3 regions of the Citricoccus alkalitolerans genome follow, and region 3 is predicted to be linked to each of the others. Evidence: predicted binding sites of a transcription regulator. Region 3 holds the regulator's gene; each other region holds the start of a gene.
What was found. Region 3 encodes HrcA, which represses chaperone genes, less so after heat shock. Its sites were predicted from a motif close to TTNGCACTCGNNNNNNNCGAGTGCNAA; they were not measured.

Region 1: a site for HrcA is predicted at 1,269-1,295, ahead of ABD134_RS13205 (Hsp20/alpha crystallin family protein). Genes of this name have one in related genera too.
Region 2: a site for HrcA is predicted at 1,159-1,185, ahead of groL (chaperonin GroEL). Genes of this name have one in related genera too.

What each region holds. Positions count from the first base shown of each region.
Region 1 covers NZ_BAAALH010000002.1:1,592,081-1,596,619, forward strand. The annotation lists gene ABD134_RS13200 (MBL fold metallo-hydrolase) at 364-1,107, opposite strand; gene ABD134_RS13205 (Hsp20/alpha crystallin family protein) at 1,380-1,832, shown strand; gene ABD134_RS13210 (hypothetical protein) at 1,977-2,129, shown strand; gene ABD134_RS13215 (YqjF family protein) at 2,186-2,911, opposite strand; gene ABD134_RS13220 (hemerythrin domain-containing protein) at 3,080-3,796, shown strand; gene fmdA (formamidase) at 3,921-4,539, shown strand, end outside.
Region 2 covers NZ_BAAALH010000001.1:24,311-28,849, reverse strand. The annotation lists gene groL (chaperonin GroEL) at 1-981, opposite strand, end outside; gene ABD134_RS00145 (LytR C-terminal domain-containing protein) at 1,212-1,895, opposite strand; gene ABD134_RS00140 (DUF3263 domain-containing protein) at 1,992-2,297, opposite strand; gene ABD134_RS00135 (uracil-DNA glycosylase) at 2,397-3,086, shown strand; gene ABD134_RS00130 (threonine/serine exporter family protein) at 3,096-4,539, opposite strand, start outside.
Region 3 covers NZ_BAAALH010000001.1:1,074,784-1,079,322, forward strand. The annotation lists gene ABD134_RS04810 (16S rRNA (uracil(1498)-N(3))-methyltransferase) at 1-708, opposite strand, end outside; gene dnaJ (molecular chaperone DnaJ) at 705-1,850, opposite strand; gene hrcA (heat-inducible transcriptional repressor HrcA) at 1,902-2,915, opposite strand; gene ABD134_RS04825 (DUF3097 family protein) at 3,143-4,015, shown strand; gene ABD134_RS04830 (DUF4870 domain-containing protein) at 4,107-4,538, shown strand.

The DNA.
Region 1 (4,539 bases), on a different contig from region 3:
CCAGATGGGGGTCTGGACTGAGCAGAATGCCCTGACCGAACTTCTCACCCCTGCGTCCGCGGTCACCGTCAAAGGCACCACTGACTACATCTCGGTGTGAAGCAGAGGCTCAATTCCGTTGAGGGAACCCTGGCCAACGCTCGAGGGTTAGTGAAGCATCTCGACGTGGGATGCCGAGCCAGGAGAGTGGACATGACCGATGGGGTGCGCCTGCTCGAGAGCCTTTCCGAGCTGGAAGGCTGGCTTGAGGAGGACACTGATTTCTACGGGCGGTGCTCCGAGGGATGCGACGCGGACCGCATCGGAAGACTGAACGCGCCTCCTCGCCCCGGAACCAGCAGGACGGCAGTACCGCAGGTACGACTAATGCGCCCCGATATCCATCGCTTGACGTACCGCGGCCTCGGCGCCCTGAGTCCACGGTTCTCCGTGGCCGGGAAGCACTGTGGTGACGCCGGTGGCGGCTATGGCGTCCAAGGACGCCATTGCCTGGTCGGCGTCTTTCGTGGCAGCCGTGGCCACGATCTGCGGCCCGGTCCGGCCGGTGTAGGGGTCCAGGGTGACCAGGGCGTCACCGCTGATGACGGTGTCCCGGTCGGGCAGATGGAGCACGCAATGTCCATCCGTGTGGCCCGGGGTGTGCACCGCGATGGGCTGGCCAGGTATCGGCACGGGTGTTCTCGTGAGCAGGCTTTTCACATCATTGACGCCCTTGACCTTCAGAGCCCCGGCCGCAGCCATTCGGCCCAGGAACGGCAGGGACCTGGGATGCGTCAGGGGGTAGAGGAAGCGGTTGCGCTGCGGGGTGTATCGATAGGGGTGAGCGGCCAGGCGCACGTCCTGTGAGTGCACGAGAATAGGTATTCCCCATTCCTGCTGGGCCCGTGCGGCGAAACCAACATGGTCGAAATGGCCGTGGGTGAGCACCAGAGCCTTGACGTCTCCCGGGCCCCGGCCCCTCGCCTCCAATGCCTCAAGAACCATGGACCACATGCTCGGCAATCCCGCGTCCACCACGGTCAGCCCTTCCTCATCTTCGATCAGGTAGCAGTTCACGTGGGCGTGAGAGATCAGGTCAATTCCGTCAGCGGCGTTCGATGTGATCATGATGTCTCCTGGAAGTGCCCGCAGCGGTCTCGTCCATCGTCGTGAAGTCAGCGTGGGCAGGTCAAGCATCCAGTGTCCTGCCACCGTCGTGGGGATCGGGTGAAGCAGTGCTCTTCGTTGGTCAAGGGCCAGTGAAATCGCCAGTGAAGTCTCGGTCAGGCTTGGCACTCTCGAGTGTCGAGTGCTAAATTACCAAGTGCTGGGATTACCCAGTGGCCTACGCCTAGTCCCCTGTCAGACAGTGTTTGATGAAGGAGTTGATGAAGATGGCTATGGGGATCGAAGATGTGTTCCGCGAGTTCGACCGGCTCGCCAGCGGCATGACGAGCGGCAGAAACGGTCTACGATCCATGCCGATGGATCTCTACCGTGATGGCGAACACTACGTGTTGGCAGCCGACCTGCCAGGGGTCGATCCGGGGTCGATCGACATCGATGTCGATGGCCAGGTGCTGACGATCCGAGCGGAGCGGACGCTATCCGCTGCTGATGGTGTCAGCTGGCTGAACCGCGAACGGCAGGGCGGGTCGTTCCTGCGCCAACTCAGCCTCGGTGAAGGCATCGATATGGACAACATCTCGGCGCACTACGCCAATGGTGTGCTCAGTGTGACCCTTCCGGTGACCGAGCGCGCCAAGTCGCGCAAGATCGAGATCATCACCGATCGCGACAACGTGTTGGAGCAGGACGTGACGCCGTTGCAGCAACACGCCGTCGAACAGTAAATCCTGGAACTGGTGACGGTGGTGGTGAGGCGCAGGTCTCGCCACCACCGGACCCGGTCACAGAAATGGACCACTTGCGGGAGGACGATCATGTGCGAGGACGGCATCATTCCACCGGCTCATCCGGAAGCCGCAGAGGCCGACATGGTTGAACAGGAGCTCCCCGTCCAGCCTGACAGTGAAGACGAGGCCGTCGTGGACCGGAAGCCACCGGTGGAAGCCAACGACGCCGACGTCGTGGAACAGCTGACCGTTTATCCCCTGGACGAGGAAGACGAATACCCCCACGACGCCTGACACCCTGTGTCGCCGGCGGGCGTCCCTCAGCGACGCCGCCACGGGCGGCGCACTGCTCAGGCAGGTCGAGGAACACCGAGCCGGGTGTGGACGGCGGGTGCAGCGTGCACGAGCGGCTCTTCGGTCGGTGACGGCAGTCCGACCCAGCGCAGCGGTGCGGTCAGCCTCCCGGTGGCGGTGGCCGCGTGCAGGGGCCAGGGCTCATGGACGACCGGGGTACGCCAGAGGACTCCCGCTCGCCGGTGATAGGCCGACCAGCGTCCGGTGATGCTCTCGACCAACGGCGTCCGCTCCGTAGCATCCAGCGGCCGACCGACGTCCACGCTGGCCTGGAACCAGTCGTCCGGCCGTGAGCGGAGCCAGCCGGGTGTGCCGAATCGGTAGGCCCAGCGCGCGCCGTCCACGGAATGGGACGAGTGGGAACGTTCATAGGGCAGCCCGAGGCTGCGCAGGGCGGCGACGAAGGTGAGCCGGGGCACGACCATCCCGAGGAACCAGATGCCGTCTCGTCCGTCCTGTGTACGCACGTAGGCACGCACGTTGAGTTCTGGGAAGGTGCCCCATCCCGGCGGTGGCGGGAGACCTGGGGGCCGGACCCGCGCCATGCGGAACGGGGTGATGCCGATCCACGTGCGCCCGTCCCATTCCTGCACCGTGAGTTCCTGGGGAACCAGACTCTGGACGGTCGCGACATCGTAGGACCAGTGCAGGAACGTGAGGCACTGCCAGTCCTGGAAATTGAGGGGGAAACGGACCGCATGATCGGGAATTCGTCCACTCATGGTCGGTGGCGGTCCCTTCAGTCGCGTTTGCGCCAGTCTAGGGAGACGCGGCGTTCGAAAGAAACGACTGGGCGAGTCGTCGGACGAAAAAGCCTATATACAGGTCACGGAGCAGACTTACGATGTGACGGAAGGCCTCTTCGGCCGGGAGCGACCCGAAAGGTTGTCATGAAGCGATCTATCGCCGATCAAAGTCTCGAGGAGCTCGGTGGCAGGCTGAGCGTGCTGACGCGGCAACGGAAAGACCACATCGAGCTGGACCGCCTCCTGCGGCAGCTGGACGGAGCGGAGGCCTCCACGCAGGGACGGGTTCTGCTGCAGATCTACCGGTTGGTGTTCCCGCATGCCTTCGCCGAAGAGGCGGTGTTGTGGCCGGTGATGCGCCGGATCCTCCCGGACGGGCCCGAGCTGACCTTGGAGGTGGAGCGCGAGCACCAGGAGGTCAACGAGCTCGTCACCGCCCTCGAGACCACGTCCGCCGAGGATGCCGGCCGCGAACGCCTCCTCGCCCGGCTGGCCGAGGTGCTGCGGGAGGACGTGCGGGACGAAGAGGACGTCCTACTCCCGCGGCTGCAGGAGAAGCTGGGCCCGGCCCGGTTGCGCAGTCTCGGCCTGGCCTGGGAGGTGGTCCGCCGCACCGCACCCACCCGCGCCCACCCCGTGGTGGCCCGGCGCCCGCCCGGCAATGTCGTCGCCGCCGTCCCACTGTCGCTGCTCGACCGGCTCCGGGATCTCGTGGACGCCGCAATACTCCGCAGCCCCGAGCGCGGCCCTGCCGGTCTGCACCGGTTGAGCACCAGCCTGGCCACTCTGGCCCACCGGGTCGAGCATCTGCCCCTGATGCGCCGGGGAGAGGACCCGTCCACCGCCCGCGCGGCCCACTGATCGCCTCCCCCGAGTTACAGCCGGGCCCTGGTGGTCGGCTACCGTCGCACGACTGTGTAATTGGTGCTGTGCCCCGTGGACCTGGGGCACTTGAGCCGGACGAGCGACGGCGAGCACGAGGATCGTGAAGGAATCAGCCGGAGACGTGCTGACCGCACCATTCCATGCCGGACACCAGTTGTCCGGACCGTTCCGCGTGGAGGGAGCCCGCCCCGGAGACCTGCTGGTCGTGGACATCGCCGACGTCGGTCCCTTGGCGACGGATCAGCACGGCCCGCCGGCTGGCGAGGGCTGGGGGTACACCGGGATTTTCGCGCCGGCCCACGGCGGTGGTTTCCTGCACGAACACTTCCCGGACGCCCACAAGGCGGTCTGGGACTTCGACGGCGGACGGGCCACCTCGCGGCACATTCCCGGGGTGTCCTTCGCCGGGGCCCCGCATCCTGGCGTGATGGGCACCTCGCCCTCCGCGGAGTTGTTGAGCCGGTGGAACAGGCGGGAGGCCCGGCTGGTGGCCCGCAACCCGTTCCGAGTCCCACCGCTGGCCGTGCCGCCGCTGGCGAAGGGAGCCCTGCTGGGTGGAGTCTCAGAGAGCGATGCGGCCCGGATCGCGGTGGAGGCAGCCCAGACGACTCCGCCGCGGGAGAACGGTGGAAACCAGGACATCAAGGACCTCACCCGGGGTAGCCGGGTCTTCTATCCGGTATTCGTGGACGGCGCGAATTTGTCCATGGGAGACCTGC
Region 2 (4,539 bases), 1.1 Mb from region 3:
CTCGTCCTTGGTGATGACGACCTTGCGGGCGGTGCCCAGGGTCTCGATGCCGGCGTTCTCCAGGGTCAGGCCGACCTCTTCGGAGATGACCTGGCCACCGGTCAGGATGGCGATGTCAGCCAGCATGGCCTTGCGGCGGTCACCGAAGCCCGGAGCCTTGACGGCCACGGACTTGAAGGTGCCCTTGAGCTTGTTGACCACGAGGGTGGCCAGGGCCTCGCCCTCGACGTCCTCGGCGATGATGAGCAGGGACTTGCCGGACTGCATGATCTTCTCGAGAAGGGCGACCATGTCCTTCACGGTGGAGATCTTGGAGTTGACGATGAGGATGTAGGGGTCCTCCAGCACCGTCTCCTGGCGCTCGGCGTCGGTGACGAAGTAGCCGGAGAGGTAGCCCTTGTCGAAGCGCATGCCCTCGGTCAGTTCGAGTTCCAGGCCGAAGGTCTGGGACTCCTCGACGGTGACGACGCCCTCCTTGCCGACCTTGTCCAGCGCCTCGGCGATGAGCGAGCCGATCTGGGTGTCAGCGGCGGAGATGGACGCGGTGGCGGCGATCTGTTCCTTGGTCTCGATCGGCTTCGCGGAGGCCACGAGCTCCTCGATGACGGCGGCGACGGCCTTCTCGATGCCGCGCTTCAGGGAGAGCGGGTCAGCTCCGGCCGCGACGTTGCGCAGGCCTTCCTTGACGAGGGCCTGGGCCAGCACGGTGGCGGTGGTGGTGCCGTCACCGGCGACGTCGTCAGTCTTCTTGGCAACTTCCTTGACGAGCTCGGCACCGATCTTCTCGTACGGATCGTCGAGCTCGATCTCCTTGGCGATGGAGACACCGTCATTGGTGATCGTGGGAGCGCCCCACTTCTTCTCCAGCACCACGTTGCGGCCGCGGGGGCCGAGGGTGACCTTGACCGCGTCGGCCAGGGTGTTCAGACCCCGTTCCAGGCCGCGGCGCGCCTCTTCGTCGAATGCAATGGTCTTGGCCATGTGTGCACTGTCCTTTCTGGACCTTGGCGTTGCTTGGCAGTGTTCAACTGACCTGTGCAGTGCCCGCGACGGACGGCCCGGAGCCGGGCCTCACCACGTTCAGGTCTACTCCCAGGCCACGACCACCCGCATGCCTGCGGGTTTTGGCAGTCGCAACCTCAGAGTGCTAGTCCATATTTAGCACTCGCACCCTCCGAGTGCAAACAGCAGCCGGTTTGTGGGACGGCTTTTCAGCCGGCGTAGTCGGAGCTGAGCACCACGGCGACGCTGGGTACGCGCGCCTCGTAGACCAGGGGAAGGCCCAGCTCGGCAGCCACGGCCTGGGCGGTGGTCTCATTCTGCGAGTAGTACACGGCCGAGCCGGACACGGAGAACCCCTGCCAGTTCCCGGAACCGGCCACGGTGAAACCACCCGAGGAGAGGGCGCCGGAGACCCGGCCGGCCAGGCCGCCGATCGAGGAAGCGTTGTAGACCTCGACGGGCGCGGAGGTGTCCCCGGTGTCCGTGGCCGCTTCGGACTCGGCCGGTTCGGACTCGGCCGGATCAGACACGGCGCCGGACGCCTCGCCGGATGCTGCGGTCTCGGCCGATTCGGAGGGCTCAGAGGGTTCGGGGTCCTCCGGTGAGGACGTCATCTCGCCGGTGGGACTGACCTCGGGTCCGGTGGACTCCGCGGGGGCCTCCACCGTGGCGGAGGCGCTGGCGGAGGAGCCCGCGTTGGCCGGATCGGAGGGCAGCAGCGAGGGCAGGACCAGGAAGGAGAAGGCTCCCACAGCCAGGGCCAGGGCGGCCGCGACGGAGATTCCCACCAGGCCCGAGGAACCGGTCGTCAGGGTGGGGTCGGCCCGGTGGGTTCCCTTGCGGTCCCGGTAGGCGGGGACATCGTCGAATTGATCGTGCGGGTACAGAGTCATTGGCCACCATCACCAGATTCTCGGCTCCACGGCGTGTTTCCCGGGTCAGCCGGGAACGTCATGGAGATGGACACGGCCCCACCGCCGGGGCGGTGCTCAGGCCTCCTGCCGCCGGGCACTGCGTGCACGGTGGCGCGTGGTCCGTAGTCTACGCAATCTCTTGACGAGCATGGGCTTGTGCGCCAGGGCTTCCTGACGGTCCAGCAGACCGTTGAGCACCTGGTAGTACGTGGTCGCCGAGAAGGAGAACCGTTCGCGAATGGCCTGGTCCTTCGCTCCGCCGTACTTCCACCATTGGTCCTCGAAGTCCAGGATGTCCCGGTCGCGCTCGGACAGGGCGTCCACGGCGCCCTCGGACGGGGTTTGCGCACCGTCCGGCTCGGCGGCGTTCGCTGCAGTCATCAGGGGTCCTTCCAACGGGGTACTCCACAGTCTACCGGCCGAAACTACACGGTTGTCATTCGTCTCGCAGGATGCCGGACAGAGCGGTAGTCTGCCGACGTGGACCTCATCGCCCCCTTGGATCCCGGTTGGGAACGCGCCCTGGCCTCGCAGCGCGAGGCCCTGTCCGCCGTCGGGCAGAACATCCAGGCCCGACGCGCGGCCGGCGAGCAGATCCTACCCGCGCCGGAGAACGTGCTGCGTGCCTTCCGGCAGCCCTTCGAACAGGTGAAGGTGCTCATCCTGGGGCAGGACCCATACCCGACGCCAGGGCACCCGATCGGGATGAGCTTCGCGGTGGACCGGCACGTGTCCCCGCTGCCGCGCTCACTGGTGAACATCTACCGAGAGCTCTCCGACGACGTGGGCGTATCGCCGGCCGCACACGGGGACCTGACCGCGTGGGCGGACCAGGGCGTCCTGCTGCTCAACCGCGTGCTGACGGTGGCCGCCGGGGAGGCGGCCAGCCACCGCAGGCTCGGTTGGGAGGACATCACGCAGGCCGCAGTCCAGGCCCTGGCCTCTCGCGGCACACCGCTCGTGGCGATCCTCTGGGGCGCCGATGCGCGGAAGATGGCTCCCGTTCTGCAGGCCAGTGCGCCGAAGGCCAGTCCAGTGGGGATCGTCGAGTCCGCGCATCCCTCGCCGCTGTCCGCACGCCGCGGGTTCTTCGGCTCGAAGCCCTTCAGCCGGACGAACGAGTTGCTCCAGCAGTCCGGTGCCGCCCCGATCGACTGGCGCGTCGACTGAGTGCAGCGGTCAGCGGCGGCCGATGCGGCGCCGTTCGTTGGCCTGGAAGGCCGTGGTGAACGGACGGGCGATGGTGTCGCCGAGGACCACTCCCGCCGCGATGGCCATGATGATGGTGGCCGCGTTGAACAGCCCGATGACGCCTTCCATCATCTCCCCCGTGTCCATGGCGATCTTGTACATGGAGCGGAAGATGGTCAGACCCGGCAGCAGGAAGAGGATGCCGGGGACGGCGACCACGAGCTGGGGGGCGCCCATGCGCAGGGCCACGTAGCGCCCCAGGGCACCGATCGCCACTGCGGCGATGGCCGGGGTCAATCGGGACCCGACGCCGATGAACTCGGCACCCACGTACACCGCATAGCCGGCCAGGGACACCACGGCGGTGGGCAGCAGCAGTCGCCATTCGGACTGTTCGAAGACGGAGTTCCAGATGGCGGCGGCGAACACCAGGATGCCCAACATCCACACCGGGTAGGCGGCGAAGGGCTCCTGGGCCAGGTCGAGCTCGCGGACCCCGAGCATGGAGGAGAACACGGCGGCGGCCACGATCCCGGCGATCAGTGCTGCGAACACGAGGAACGCCGAGACGAAACGGCCGGCCGCCGTGACCGGGAAGCCGTTGATGGCGTCCTGCACGGCGGAGACGAAGCGGCCCGAGGGCAACAGCAGCATGATCCCGCCGGCCACCACGAGGGACGGCGCGAGATCCACATCCAGCGTGTACAGCACCAGGGCGATCATCGTGGCGATGAACCCGCCGGCCATGATGGAGAAGAACTCCGGGATCCGGGCCCGGCCCAGCAGGTCCACCACGGTCATCATCAGCATCATGGACAGGAAGGCCACCCCGGCGCCCACCACTCCGCCGCCGATGAACACCACGAAGGTGGCGGAGAACAGCCCCGCGGCCACGGTGGTCAGCCACCCCGGGAACGGCTTGGGCTTGTGCCGGATGTCAGCCAGAGTCTGCTGGGCCTCATCCCGGTCCATCTCCCCGGCGGCCACCGCGGCGACCAGGCGGTGCAGCAGGGCCAGCCCAGCGTAGTTCTGCGACCAGGACCGCACCACGCGGTGCAGGGAGTACGGAGTCTTCCCGCTGGGCGCGTAGTTCAGGGCGATGGACTGGTTGGTGATGTCCACCTCGGTCTCGTGGACACCGAAGGCCTGGGTCACCACGATGATCGAGGTCTCCACCTCCAGGGCGCCGGCCCCGAAGCGGAACATGGTCTCACCGAGTTTCAGCGCGAAGTCCAGGGTGGTGCGGGAATCAGCGTCCGCGTTGCGGGTGGTGCGCAGATACGGATTGGCATAGGGACTGGTGGCGATCCGGTCCACGATGGACAGCGTCTGGGTGGGCAACGGCTCCGAGTACATCATCCGCTTGAAGGCGGAGCCGCCCGAGAACCGCAGACGGCCCTTCGACGGCTTCTTCTCCCGGTCTGGGACGCCG
Region 3 (4,539 bases):
GGACCGGAGAACATGGCGCCCCAACAGCACGGGACGCCCGCCGGCCTCGGACAGGGCTGCGGTCTCGGCCGGACTGATGCCACCCTCGGGGCCGACCACCAGCACGATCCGTTCCACGGCCCCTCCGGTCAGCATCCCCGCCTCGGCGACGACTTCGCCCAAGGACTGCTGCGCGTCCTCATGCAGGACGAGCACAAGGGTACCGGCGCCACAGACCGAGGCGACACCGACGCCGTCGAGCATCTTCTCCGTGCGCGGCACCCGGACGCGGCGCGCCTGCTTCGCGGCCGAGCGCAGGGCCGCTTCCCACTTGGCCACGGCTTTGGCCGCCTTGTCACCCTTCCACCGCACGATGGAACGTTCGGCCTGCCAGGGGTGCACGGCGTCGAGGCCCAGTTCGGTCGCCGTCTGGATGGCCAGCAGGTCCCGGTCGCCCTTGGCGAGGGCCTGCACGAGCACGAGTTCAGGGTTCGGTGCCGGCTCGTCATGGACGGTCTCGGCGGTGACCTCCAGCCGGTCGGGCGCCGCGGAGTGCACGGTGCCGCTCACGCGCCGGCCGGAGCCGTCCGCCACGTCCACGCGCTCCCCCGGCGACAGCCGCATGACCTGGGCTGCGTGCCGGGCCTCGGCACCCGAGACCACGACGGTGGCCCCCGCGGAGGCGGGGGCCAGATCGCCGTCGCCGACGTAGAAGAGGGGGTTGCTCACAGGTTCTTGAGGTTGTCCCGGAACTTGGAGAACAACCCGCGGTGCTCTGTGGTGCCGTGCACCAGGTCCTCACCGCGCAGACCGGCCAGCTGCTCCAGCAGGGCGCGCTGCTCGTCGTCGAGTTTGGTGGGGGTCTCCACCCGCAGGGTGACCTTGAGATCGCCCCGGCCGGAGCCCCGCAACCGGCCGACGCCCAGGCCCCTGAGGGTCTGTACCTCTCCGGACTGGGTGCCAGCCTTCACCGGAACCTCCTTCTCACCGTCGAAGGTGTCCAGCGTGAGCGTGGTGCCCAGGGCGGCGGCCGCCATCGGGACGCTCATGGTGGCCAGCAGATGGTCCCCGTCCCGAACGAACACCTCATGCTGACGCACCTCGATCTCCACGTAGAGATCGGCATTGGGGCCACCACCGGGGCCGGCCTCGCCGCGGCCGGCGAGCTGGATCCGGGTCCCCGTGGCCACCCCGGCCGGGATCTTGATGGTCAGTGAGGTGCGCTCACGGATGCGGCCCTGGCCGGAGCACTCCCGGCACGGGTCCGGGATGACGGTCCCGAAGCCCTGGCAGGCAGAGCAGGTCTCGGCGGCCATGACGGTGCCGAGGATGGAACGCACCGGCCGGCGGATGGCGCCCTGGCCGTTGCAGATGGTGCAGGTCTCCGGATGCGTGCCGGGCTGGCAGCAGCTGCCGTCACAGGTGGGGCACACCACGGCGGTGTCCACCTCGAGGGTCTTCTCGGTGCCGAAGACCGCATCGCTGAGATCGAGCTTGGCAGTGATGAGGGCGTCCTGTCCCCGCCGCGCACGGCTGGCGGGACCACCGCCCCGGCCACCGCCCATGCCGCCGGAACCGCCACCGCCGAAGAACGTCTCGAAGATGTCCTGGAAACCACCGAAATCGGCGCCGCCGAAACCGCCGCCCATGCCGCCGGTGCCGTTCTCATGGCCCGTGGCGTCATAGTTGCGGCGCTTCTCCTGGTCCGAGAGGACCTCGTAGGCACGCGTGACGTTCTTGAACTCCTCGGAGGCGTCGGGAGCCGGGTTCACGTCGGGATGGAGTTTGCGGGCCAACTTGCGGTAGGCGCGCTTGATCTCCTCGGCGGAGGCGTCTCGGCCAATGCCGAGCACCTCGTAATGGTCAGCCACGGTCTGCGGTGTTCCTTCCGGTGGTGGGGTGGTGGATGTCGGTCCTGGCCGCTATTGCGACAGGATCCGGGACAAGTACCGGGCGATCGCCCGCACGGCGGTCATGGTGCCCGGATAGTCCATGCGGGTGGGGCCCACGACGCCGAGCTTGGCGCCGGAGCCGGGGCCGTATCCGGCGGCGACGACAGACGCCTCGGACAGGGAGCCGGTGTTCTCGGAGCCGATGCGCACGCTGAGGCCACGCACATCCTGCTCCATCTCGGTCAGCAGACGCAACAACACGACCTGTTCCTCGAGGGCTTCCAGGATGGGGCCGATCGAGAACGGGAAGTCCCCCGTCGAGCGTGCCAGGTTGGCGGTGCCGGCCATGATGATTCGGTCCTCCCGGCGTGCCGCGAACATCTGGTCCAGCTGGACGGCGAAGGCCAGGGCAAGATCGCGATCCTCCGCCGGCACCTCGGCCAGCGCGAGCCGAAGTCCCTCCGCGGCCTGGACCGGGGTCAGCCCGTCCAGATAGCGCAGGAACTGCTGCTTCAGCACGGTCAGCGACGTCTCGTTGGCCTCGACCTCGAGACCGAAGGCCCGCTGGTCGACCTGTCCGGTGGACAGGATCACCACGACGAGGGCCCGGCGGGGCGCCAGGGAGACGAACTCGATGTGCCGGATGGTGGAGGAGTCCACATGGGGGTACTGCAGCACGGCCACCTGGTTGGTGAGCTGTGCGAGCAGCCGCACGGTGCGGGCCATCATCTCGTTGAAGTCGCCATTGGCATCCAGCAGCGTCTGCACCGCGCGCTTCTCCGCAGCGGACAGCGGCTTCACTTCGGAGATCTGGTCCACGAAGATGCGGTAGCCCTTGTCCGTGGGGATGCGTCCGGAAGAGGTGTGCGGGGCCACGATGAGCCCCTCCTCCTCCAGGGCGGCCATGTCATTCCGGACGGTGGCCGAGGACACGCCCAACTGGTGGCGGTCCACCAGGGCCTTGGAGCCGACGGGCTCGCGGGAGGACACGTAGTCCTCCACGATGGCCTGCAGCACCTGCATGCGGCGCGGCTGTTCGCTCATCGATTCCTCCTGCCTGTCTTCCGGCTTAGCACTCGACGCTTTGAAGTGCCAAGTCTAGACCTTGTGTCCAATCGACGTACCACCACTTGCCCTGACCTCTGAGAGTGTCGACCCGCGGCCCTCCATCGCCGGCCCCGCACCAACCGCGTGCGCCAGCCCGGTACCGACCGCGTGCCGCGCGAGCCGCTGCGCGGTTACGCCGACTCCTCTTGCTAGCGTCGATGCCCGTGGAATGGAACAACTGGGGCCCGGGCACCCTCGACGGCGGCTTCCGCCCGACCGCCCGCACCGTCGAGAAGGTCCCCGCGAACCAGGGCGCCGTCCTGGAGGACACGGAGACCGGATTCACCGGTGCCGTCCTGCGGGTCGAGAAGTCCGGTGGCGTGCACCTGGTCGTCCTGGAGGACCGCCGGGGACGCACGAAGTCCTTCCCCCTGGGTTATGGCTTCCTCGTGGACGGCGAGCCCGTCGAGGTGGTGCCCCCCGCACCGGGCGGCACCTCGGGTGCCTCCCCCGCGAAGCCGGCCCGGACGGCGTCGGGCTCCGTCCGCGTGGACCATGCCCGCGCCCGCACGGCGCGGGCCTCCCGCATCTGGGTCGAAGGCCTGCATGACGCCGAGCTCGTGGAGAAGGTCTGGGGTGAGGACCTGCGCCTTGAGGGGATCGTCGTTGAGCCGCTCCACGGGGTGGACGACCTGGCAGGCGCCATCAAGGACTTCTCGCCCGGTCCGCAGCGCCGGCTCGGCATCCTCGTGGACCACCTCGTGACCGGCTCCAAGGAGGAGAGGATCGCCGCCGAGGCCATGAAGGTGCCCGGGGCCCGCGGCAACGTGCTGATCGTCGGCCATCCCTATGTGGACGTCTGGCAAGTCATCAAGCCCGCCGTCCTGGGCATCGGCGCCTGGCCGGTGGTGCCCCGAGGACAGGACTGGAAGACGGGCATCCTCGCCGGCCTCGGCTGGCCACACCGGACCAAGGAGGACATCGGCCTGGGCTGGAAGAGGCTGCTGTCCCAGGTGCGGACCTATGCCGACCTGGAGCCGACCCTGCTGGGGAGAGTGGAAGAGGTCATCGATTTCCTGACCGCCGTCGAGCACTGACCGCATACCGACCTGCAGGGAACTCCCGGAATGCGGCGGTACACTGACGACCGAACGCCACCCATCACCTCCGAACGGAAAGGCCCAGGACGTGTCCCAGCAGCAGCCCGGCAGTCCGCACCGCCCGCGCCCCGGCGCCGCCCCCAGGCGAGACCAGCAGCTGCAGGGGTCACCGGACCAGGCCGAGCCGCTGACGCCGGCCGAGGACCGTCAGTGGGCCACCCTCGCGCACTTCGGCGGTTTCCTTGGATGCATCCCCTCCCTGGTGATCTACCTGGTGTTCCGCCACCGCGGACCGTTCACGGCCCAGGAGGCCAAGGAGGCGCTGAACTTCACTCTGCCGCCCACGGCACTCGCCATCGTGGCGAACCTGCTGGCCCTCATCCCGATCGTCGGGGGCATCTTCGGCATCGTCGCCATGCTCCTGTGGCTGTTCATGACGGTCTCCGGCGTTGCAGCAGGCATCCAGTGCAACAAGGGCCGCCCCTACCGCTACCCGCTGAACCTCCGCCTGATTCAGTAGT